DNA from 3 places in the Nitrospira lenta genome. Region 3 is predicted to be linked to each of the others. Evidence: riboswitches for the same ligand, from Rfam matches in the RefSeq annotation. Region 3 holds a riboswitch; each other region holds the start of a gene.
The links. Region 3 has a riboswitch for cobalamin ahead of NITLEN_RS15945 (TonB-dependent receptor plug domain-containing protein). Riboswitches for the same ligand answer to the same signal wherever they lie in the genome.

Region 1 (3,273 bases), on a different contig from region 3:
GCTTGACGGCTTTGCCGTTCGGCAACACGATTCGACTATCAAGGATGAGGTACTGTCCGCCGATGAACCCCAAGGGCTCGGCCGCGCATAGATCGAGGAGCAGAGTATCGGGCCCCAGCCTCTCGGTTTCCACCACTCTGGCAGTCTTCGCTACGGCCATTGCTGCTACTCCGCCGGATAAATCTCATGAACAAAGTCATGCATCTCATCGAGATCGCGATAGAGGTGAGTGAGCCCTTCGATCTGATGGGCCAGATCGAGATCGACCTTCTTCGTGAGCACCACCAGCGTACGCAGATAGGGCAGCTTCGGATCGTCGGCGCGGGTGGCAGACACGCGCTCTTCAAGCGCAGCTACCGCCGTCTCATAAAACTGCTTGAGCGTGGCCAAGTCCTTGGCGCCGCACATGGAACGAATCGGCCCCGGTTGATCGGCCCCGGTCCCCAGCTCCGCCAACTCATGCTGCCGTTCGGCTTCGTTCTTCACTCCCAACACTTCCATCAAACCTAGCCGCAACCCTGCGATTTCATGACAGGCCATCGTCTCTCCTCCGTTACTGCATAATGTTATCGACCAGGCGACTGACGAGCCGATCGCCGAGCAGATGCTCCTCGACCAACTCCTTCGCATCCGTCTCTTTCACACCCCGATACCAAATGCCATCAGGATAGACCGCGACCGTCGGTCCTTCCCCGCAGCGGCCCATGCAGGAGGTCTTCGTCACGCGAATATCCTGATCCCGCCCGGCGTCCTTCAACAGCCGCCGCAATGTAGCAATGAGGGGAATGCTCCCGCCATCGGCACAATCGACATTCCCGCAGACCAGGACATGTTTAGCCAGCGGGCGATGGGCATGCACGTGCGGCATAGCTTGCGCGTGGGTGAAACCGTGCCGCAGACTCCAGAGCAGCGCTTTGAGCCCGCCCACATGCTCGGTCACAGCGGACACCGGCACACGATACTGACAGGTATCGCAGGGGAGCGGCCGCTCCCCTCCCGTCGCTTCGGCCAGGCGCTCGTCCATCAAGCGGAGCAACCGGTCGTCGATTCCCAAATGGGGTACCAGTTCGGTCTTGATCCAGGGATAGCGCGCTTGGAACGATTCCACCTGCTCGCGAATTTTCGTGATCAGTCTTCCGCCGAAGAGAAAGTAGGGAGCCACGACGATCCGCTCTGGGCGCGCGCGCGCGACCAGCTCCACCGTCTCCTCAAACAGCGGTCTCGTCACGCCGATGAAACAGGGCACCACCCACCCGATCTCGCGCCCCTCGGCAAGGAGACGAACAACTTTACAGAAGTCCCCGTTCGCATCCGGGTCGCTTGAACCACGGCCCACGACCACGACGGCAGTCTTCGAGGATTCACGGGCACCTTCCAGCGCCGCCCGCGCCCGCTCAAAGGCCAGCTCCACGAGATTGGGATGGATGCCCAAGGCATTGGCCACGATAAAACGGACGGAGGGAAACTCTTGCCGAGCCTGCGAGAGTGCGAGCGGAATATCGTTCTTCACATGCCCCGCGGCAAAAAGGAACAACGGCAGGACCACAACGGAATCGGCCCGTTGCGCCAACTCGCGAAGCGCGGTGGCCAATGACGGGCGGGCCAGCTCCACATAGCCGTGCGCCACATCAAGATCGGGTCGCGCCGCGCGAAAGGCTGCCACCAAGGCCTCGAACTCACCATTGGCATTGGAATCACGGCTGCCGTGCCCGACGATGAGCAATCCCGTCGTCATGCGACACAAACCGTGGGAGAGGCTGCCGGCATAATAAAACCTCCAGCTCCACAACAGGAACAAGAGGTCGCATGCCAAAAAGGCAGGAGAGATCCTCCGTTACCGCGCGGAGAAACCGTACTATGTCAGCTCGGATAGGTCTCCTGGCTCATGGGTTCAGAAGGTCGAACCTTCAACGCTACCCCCAGCCTTCCCCAACAAGTGTGTCGAGTGGCTAAAACGGGGGAGCTTCCCACTTACAGTGGCGGGACCGCGCCGGTTTTTCACCGGACTTCCCTGTTACGCCCTAGCGGGCATCCGAGAGATTACTCAATTATCAGCCAAGATACCTAACGCGGGCTAGTCCACCCTGTCAAGGCTGAAATATCATGAGTGCACGCGATCCGAAGCAGCTTTACGCGAACTGCGCGACCACAAAGCCCAATAACTTAACAAGACATGCACTGAGACCGGTTGTTTATTTAGTTGCCCAGGCTCACCACAGTGAAAAAGCGCAAATATTTTCAGCTCCTTATAAAGATACAGCGCGGGCATGTCCTGAAAAGGCGAGTATCGTTGCAGTAACAATCTCAAAAGTGATTGTCAGTAAAACAGTGTTTCCTTCGTGCGTTTAATGAAACCTCTGTTTTCCGAGAAGCAAATTGCGACGGCCTTGCGGCAAATCGATGCGGGGGCACCGATTCCGGAGGTAACGCGGAAGCTGGGGATCAGTGAGGCGACGTACTACGTCTGGCGGAAACGCTACGGCCAGATGGCGATCGCCGAGATTCGGCGGTTACGGCAACTGGAGGCAGAGAACAGCAGACTCAAGCAGCTCGTGGCGGATCTGACCTTGGACAAAGTCATCCTGCAAGAGGTGCTCGCACAAAAGGCCTGAAGCCCACGCGCAAACGCGCCCTCGTGCGGGAGGTGCTCGGGCACTGTCCGATTGGAGTGCGACGGGCCTGTGGGCTCCTGCGGTTGAATCGGGCGTCGTGGTATTACCGACACCACGGGCGGGAGGATACGGCGATTCGCATGCGGGTGCGGGAGTTGGCGCAAGCGCGGCCGAGATTTGGCTATCTGCGCCTCCAGGTCATGCTCCGACGCGAAGGCTGGGTAGTGAATCGGAAGCGGGTGCATCGGATCTATCGGGAAGAAGGGCTTACGATGAGATTACCGCGCCGTCGTAAACGGTCGAGTCATCTGCGGGTCGTGCCACCACACCCGAGTGAGATGAATGAGCGGTGGAGCATGGATTTTGTGGCGGATACGTTACTGGATGGCCAGCGGTTTCGAGCGCTCACGGTCGTGGATACCTATAGCCGGCACAGTCAATTAATCGAGTCCGATTTCACCCTCCCGGGAACGAAAGTCGTGGCGGCTCTGGAACGGGTGGCGAACCGGAGCGGCTACCCGCAGATGATCACAGTGGACAATGGGAGCGACTTGACCTCGAAGGCACTTGACGCCTGGGCATACGAGCACGGAGTGAAACTCGATTTATTCGGCCCGGGAAACCCGTGGAGAATGCGGTGATTGAGAGTTTCAATGGGCGC
Region 2 (3,273 bases), on a different contig from region 3:
CGCAGGTTCTAGCCCGCGTGCGGTGCCCCTCGTTTCTCACCGATGGCGTGGGGCTCGAAGAAGCGGTCCATGGATATGAAATCCATATGGGAATGGTGGTGCCACATAATCAGCAGGCGAGCCCCTTCGAGATTCAGTCGCGGAACGGACGCACAAAGGTACGCAGTGACGGGGCTCTCAGCAGCGATGGGATGGTGGTGGGCACCATGTTGCATGGCCTGTTCGAGAATGAGGTGATCAGGGCGCGGACTCTTTCTTTCCTGCGTCGGCGCAAGGGGATTTTCGCAGGCGACATCATCCGGTGCATTCCCACGAAACAGGACGAGTACGACCGGCTAGGAGCCGTGGTGCGTGGGCATCTCGACTGTGAGCTGCTCTGGCGTCTCACTGGCCGGTGCCCGGTGTTGCCACGGTGAATGATGCGTCAGAGTTTCGGGGTGAGAACCATGAGCCACAAGGGAGCCTATGAATCCAACTGATGGCAGTCTCTGGGCCTTGCTCGGTCTCGCCTTCGCATTGGGGTTGAGCCATGGAGCCGACCCAGACCATCTCACCGCCATCGATGGCATGACGAGGGCGTCTGTCGATCGGCATCCGAGAATGAGCCGGTGGGTGGGGACATGGTTTGCGTTCGGGCATGCCCTCTCTGTCCTGTTGATTGCGGGGTTGATCGCATTGGCGGCGGAGTATCTGCAATCGTTCAACGACTCTGTGCTGCACGTGAGCGGGGTTTTATCGGCCTGCCTGTTGTTCGCCATTGGGACATTAAACCTCGCCAGGCTGAGGACATTGCCGGCTGGAATGACGGTTCCGAGCCACGGGGTCATCGGCCATTTTTTGCCCAGACAGTTGCTCAACATCACACACCCGATGAGCGCCGTGCCGATCGGCGCCTTATTTGGACTGGGGTTTGAGACCGCCAGCCAGATGTCGGCCTGGGCCTTGGCCGGCACGATGGGCTATGGCCTGCTGGGCGCGCTGCTGATCGGCGTGGCCTTCAGCCTGGGGATGGTCGTTACCGATTCCCTCAACGGCCTTGTTGTACGCCGGATGTATTTGGCGGCGACCACGATGGCGATCCAAGGCAATCGCATGATGACACTGACCGTCGTGGGGCTGGCCTACGTCGTCGGGATCATCAAATTACTCCAGCCCACCTCGTTTGCGTTGCCGATTAGCGATCTGGGTCTCACGATTATGGTGCTAGGCGCGGTATTGCTGGCGTTTCTGACCGCACTGATCAAACCCAAGTGCCGGGTGGCGTAACAGAAGGGAGGCCTACTAGAGCAGTAACTTTTTCAATCCAATGCATTGATAGCCCATGTACCCCAAGGGAAGCGCGGTAGAAGCCGCCACTGGTCCGCAACTGTGATCGGGGACGAAATCTGCACTCAGCCACTGTCCGCAAGGATGGGAAGGCGCAGAGAGTAGGACGAGCCGAGAGTCAGGAGACCTGGGTACATGGAGACTCCAGAAACCCCTTTCGTGATCAAAGGAAGAGCCCTATGCTTTGCCGTCTTGTCATGGCCTCAGGAATTGTGTTGTGTCTCATGCCCCTCAATCTTTTTGCCAAGGAGGGTGAAGGGGATCCCGTGGAAGTGCAGGAAGTGACGGTGATTGGACAGCCAGTCGAGCGCCAGGGGACGGGGACGCTCAATCTCGACAGTCTAAGTATGACGTCCAGCCGCTTGGGGCTGACGCTACGTGAGATTCCAGCCAGTATTGAGGTGATCGGTCAACAGACCATTCAGGAGCGCGGATTTCGGTCGATCTCCGAAGCGATCGAAGGCGCGACGGGGGTGACGGTAGGCGACGCACCAGGAGACCCCGCGAACTTTTCCATGCGGGGGTTCACGAATAACCAGATTCGATTGCTGAACGATGGGCTGATGACCGGCCCGGCCAATATGACCTCGCGCCCGCGTGACACGTGGAATCTTGATCGCATCGAGATCCTGAAGGGGCCCGCGTCGGTGCTCTATGGGGAAGGGGCGATTGCCGGCGCGATCAACTTCGTGACCAAGCGACCGGTCCGTGAGTTACAGGGAACGGAGACGTTTCTCTCGTATGGCACCTTCAATACAACCAGGGCCGGTGTGGGCAGCGGAGGGACCCTCGGGACCGATAAGCTGCATTATCGAGTGGACCTGAGTTATCAGAACTCCGACAACTTTCTGGGCGTGCAGCGGGCACCCTATACCTATTGGAATGGGACCAGCGCCCTCCTCTATGACGTGACCTCTCGTCTCAGCGTTGAAGTATCCTTCGATCTCGGGTTCGATCGCAGCAAGCCCTACTTTGGCACGCCGCTGGTGCCCTCGTCGTTTGCCACCCAAGGGGTCAACGGAGTCGTAAGCACACTCGATGGGCGCACTGTCGATAGGCGGATGCTGCGGCAAAACTACAACACCCAGGACAGCGACATGAGTGCGCTGACCACGTGGACGAAGCTCAAAACGACTTGGAAGCCGACCGATCTGATCGAAGTGCGGAACCAAGCCTATTACTACACGGCGAAGCGCCATTGGCAAAATGCTGAAACCTACACATTTAACACCGGGACGCAGCTTATTGATCGTGATCGATTCTATGTGGCGCATGATCAGACTATCATCGGCGACCGACTCGAGTTTCAGGTCAACCAGCCCGTCGCGTCGTTGAAGAATCGTTTTGTGACGGGATTGGACTTTAGTCGTCTCGACTTCACGAGGCCTAGTTTTTTTAATGGGGCGGGTGGGAGCGTGGACCCGTTTGCCCCTGTCGCCGGACTGTTCGGGCCGATCGCGGCAGCAACGCAGAAGGCAATGGTCACCACGACCGCGCTGTTTGCCGAGGATCAGCTTAGCCTGACCGATCAGCTCAAGCTGATCGCCGGGTTTCGACATGATCGTATCGATTTGACTCGGGAGTTGTTCGACACCGCCGGCGTCCTCGATACGACGAGCAGTTTCTCGCGGAACTTCAATCCCACCACCTGGCGCGCAGGCCTTGTCTATGACGTGCTGCCGCAGATCACGCTCTATGGGCAATACGCGACGGCGGCTGATCCGGCTGCCAGCAATATTTTCCTCGTGACACGTCAGGAAAGTTTTGCACTCGCGACCGGGGCGCAGTGGGAGGTGGGCGCCAAAGGGGACTTCTGGAACAAACGGGCCGAGTGGACCGTTGCGTACTTTGATATCTTCCGGAAAAACATTCTGACGCAAACCTCGCTGACGGAAGCGGTCAACGTCGGTCGGCAGTCGTCTAAAGGCGTCGAGCTGTCCATGGGGG
Region 3 (3,273 bases):
ATCCGACATATCGTCCTTCAAGATTGATCCTGAGCGGGTCAATTGGCTGGTAACTGACAATCAGGCTCCATTGGTCAACCGGCATGCGCGGGGATCGATTACCCGGATACTGTTGAAGATTCCGACTGATGGTATTGGTGTATTGCGCCTGCACATCCAAACTCTTGATCAACGGAACATCCCGAATGACGGCATACTTCACGCTGGCTTCCCATCCTTTCGTTCCCACAAGACCGGCATTCTCAGCGCAGAAACCGAATGGGCTACACACCGTCGAACTGGCCTGCGTAACGATCATGTCACGGAAACGATTCCAGAAGTACCCTCCGCTGATGGTCAAACGCTTATCGAGCAAATACTGGTCCACACCAACGTCCATACTTTGGCTTCGTTCCGGCTTGAGATTCGCATTGCCATAAAACGGAAAATATAGTTGATTGATCGTGGGAGCACGAAAGCCGGTCGCGTAGCTGCCTCGCAGTTTCGTGCCGGTTTCTTGATGCAGATAGCCCGCGGTCGTTCGATAGGTTGTCGCACCGCCAAAGACATTGTACTCATCATGCCGCACACCGGCCGTCGCGAACACACGATCCCAGAGATTGAGTTGAGCTTGAGCAAACCCCGCATGACTGGAAAGGGTCTTCGTCGGGATATCTAGACTATTCGTGAGCAGGTCTCGATTCTCCCCTTGCTGCTCACGAAACTGATATCCGGCTGTGAGCAGCAGAGGCTTCCCAATCTGAAAATTATTCTGCCACTCAAGGCGATTTGACACCGTGTTAATCTGCGATCGAAAGAGAAACGGCGTTGAGACAACTCCCGTTTGCACATTGCGCTGACTTTGCCCTGAAGAGGACTCTAAGTCCTCAGTTTGACGTGCCGCAGTAAATACTTGATTCCACCAGTTCGTGATCGGCTGGGTATAGGCAGCGCTGTAAACAAACTGTTGGCTATTCGAGAACCCTCCCAGCGTATCAAACCCAGGTCCAAAGCCATTGTCGAAACTTGCCTTGCCTTGTAACAGGCGAAAGTTGAAATCGAGCCTCCCCTCATGTGGAAGCGCGATACCGAGGCGTGTGGACGCCTGCCAGTTGTGGAACCCATCTCGTTCCGTCGCACCTCGCCGATAGTTCACGGCTGAAAAGCCGGTATAGTCCCAACGAGACAGCGCAACACTATAATCCACAATTCCCGTTTTCCCCGAAACCTGGCCGCCTTCACGAATAGACGAAAATGATCCGTACTCAAAGAACGCATTTGCCGACGGAGCACCCGTACCTCTCTTGGTGGTGATATTAATCACGCCACCCATCGCATCCGCGCCCCACAACATGCTTTGGGCACCGCGAAGGATTTCGATCCGTTCGATATTGTCTGTCGTCAGATTCGCCAGGTTGAATTCGCCCAGCGTTGCGCTATTCATAATCGCGCCATCAATGAGCACCAGCACTTGATCGGAATTACTGCCGCGAATACGAACCGACGTGCTCGTTCCCGGACCGCCATTCGAGAATACCGTGAGGCCCTGACTCAGACGAAGAGCGTCCGCCACGGTTTTGATCTGCCGTCTCTTCAGGTCCTGTTCGGTAATCACTTCCGTCGCACTCGTCACTTGAGTGACCGGAATCGGCGTCTTCGTGGCGCTGACAAAGACCTCGGGGGTTTGAATGATATCGGCCTGTTCGGCGGGAGTAACATCTTTAGTCTGAGCAGCCGGGGCGACACCTTGAGCCTGGTCGGCCGGTGCACTCTCTTGGGATTGGACGGCCGGTGCAGCATCTTGAGCCAGAGCGGCTTGAAGCGGCTGGCAGACACTGAGGACGCACGCACACAATACCCATCGCAGGACAAACAACGACATGTTACAGCTCCCTTGTGCTCGAAGGGTTCAGTCGAATCAACTGCGGGCTGGGTCTCCTGACTTGCGGATCGTCGCGTCTCTGCGCCTTCCCATGTGCCGAAGCACACAGTGGCATGATGCAGACTTACTCCCCGCTGACAGTGGCGGCACCGTGATGGATTTGCACCATCTTCCCCGTCCCCCGCGTCGTTTCTACAAAACGCCCTTTCACGTTAAAAATGATCGTCCCCCCTCACACCAACCCGTCACGGCCGGGGACATGGCCGTGCGGAATTACATCCGATCGAATCGTTCAACCCGGCATCGTGACGCGCGGACGGCCGCTAGTGGGATGGGCATCGACCACGACGTCGCAGCCATACACCGCCCGCAAGCTCTCCGGCGTGATCGTCTCCATGGGTGAACCGATCCGGACGATCCGCCCTTCCTTGAGCATCATCACCCGATCGCACGCCTGACTGGCGACATTCAAATCATGCGAGACCAGCACGACGGTAAGCTGCCGTTCACGTTGCAGCCGGCTGATCAGCGCGCACATTTCAATCTGGTGATTGATGTCGAGAAAGGCCATCGGCTCATCGAGCAACAGTATCGTGGGCTCCTGGGCCAAGGCCCGTGCAATCATCACCCGCTGGCGCTCGCCGCCCGAGAGGTCGGACACGAGGCGACCGGCCAAAGCCAGCACATCCGTCTCGGCCATCGCCTGATACGCTTGCCGCAGATCATGGTCGGACTCATCGCCTATACCCATTCCCCACCAGGACTCACGACGATGCGGGAAACGTCCCATGAGGACAGTTTCCGCCACCGAAAAGGGAAACACCTGCACATATTCTTGTGGAACGACGGCAATGGAACGCGCAAGGAGCTGCGGATCAATGAGTCTGATCGACTGGCTTCCAAGCCGAATCTCGCCGGCATTCGGTCGTAAGAGCCCGGCCAACAGCTTCAGCAGCGACGACTTCCCTGAACCGTTGGGCCCCACAATGCCCAATACTTCTCCCGCCCGCACCTCGCATGAGAGATCTTCGATCGTCCAAGACCTCCCCGCTTGATCGCTTCGATAGCGAAACGAGATTCGGTCCGCTTGCATGGCCGTACCTGAAGAGCACGCAACGGCCACGGAGGCTTCTGTCAATGGCATATCCACGTCACAGCATCCGATCTTTGCGCCAGAGCAGGAGATACAGAAAAAATGGGCCGCCGGCGAGTGCCGTCACGATCCCAACGGGGATTTCCGCCGGCGCCAGAATGGTCCGCGCAATCGTGTCGGAGATGACGAGGAACATGCCGCCCACCAAAGTTGATGCCGGCAGCAAAAGCCGGTGATCAGACCCCACCACCAGGCGCACGGCATGCGGCACAACCATCCCCACAAATCCGATCATCCCGCTTACCGACACGACGGCTCC

Region 1: it holds a riboswitch for cobalamin, as region 3 does, so the genes downstream of both, NITLEN_RS04925 (CbiX/SirB N-terminal domain-containing protein) here and NITLEN_RS15945 (TonB-dependent receptor plug domain-containing protein) in region 3, are expected to answer to the same signal.
Region 2: it holds a riboswitch for cobalamin, as region 3 does, so the genes downstream of both, NITLEN_RS04840 (TonB-dependent receptor) here and NITLEN_RS15945 (TonB-dependent receptor plug domain-containing protein) in region 3, are expected to answer to the same signal.

Annotation. Positions count from the first base shown of each region.
Region 1 covers NZ_OUNR01000001.1:1,032,974-1,036,246, forward strand. Annotated here, with positions in the region: gene NITLEN_RS04915 (FAD-dependent oxidoreductase) at 1-160, opposite strand, end outside; gene NITLEN_RS04920 (DUF3209 family protein) at 166-540, opposite strand; gene NITLEN_RS04925 (CbiX/SirB N-terminal domain-containing protein) at 554-1,735, opposite strand; cobalamin riboswitch at 1,852-2,051, opposite strand; gene NITLEN_RS17840 (hypothetical protein) at 2,104-2,349, shown strand; partial or broken gene NITLEN_RS04930 (IS3 family transposase) at 2,349-3,273, shown strand, end outside.
Region 2 covers NZ_OUNR01000001.1:1,017,036-1,020,308, reverse strand. Annotated here, with positions in the region: gene NITLEN_RS04850 (cobyric acid synthase) at 1-416, shown strand, start outside; gene NITLEN_RS04845 (HoxN/HupN/NixA family nickel/cobalt transporter) at 466-1,266, shown strand; cobalamin riboswitch at 1,309-1,475, shown strand; gene NITLEN_RS04840 (TonB-dependent receptor) at 1,506-3,273, shown strand, end outside.
Region 3 covers NZ_OUNR01000020.1:63,753-67,025, forward strand. Annotated here, with positions in the region: gene NITLEN_RS15945 (TonB-dependent receptor plug domain-containing protein) at 1-1,861, opposite strand, end outside; cobalamin riboswitch at 1,890-2,083, opposite strand; gene NITLEN_RS15950 (ABC transporter ATP-binding protein) at 2,154-3,005, opposite strand; gene NITLEN_RS15955 (FecCD family ABC transporter permease) at 3,013-3,273, opposite strand, start outside.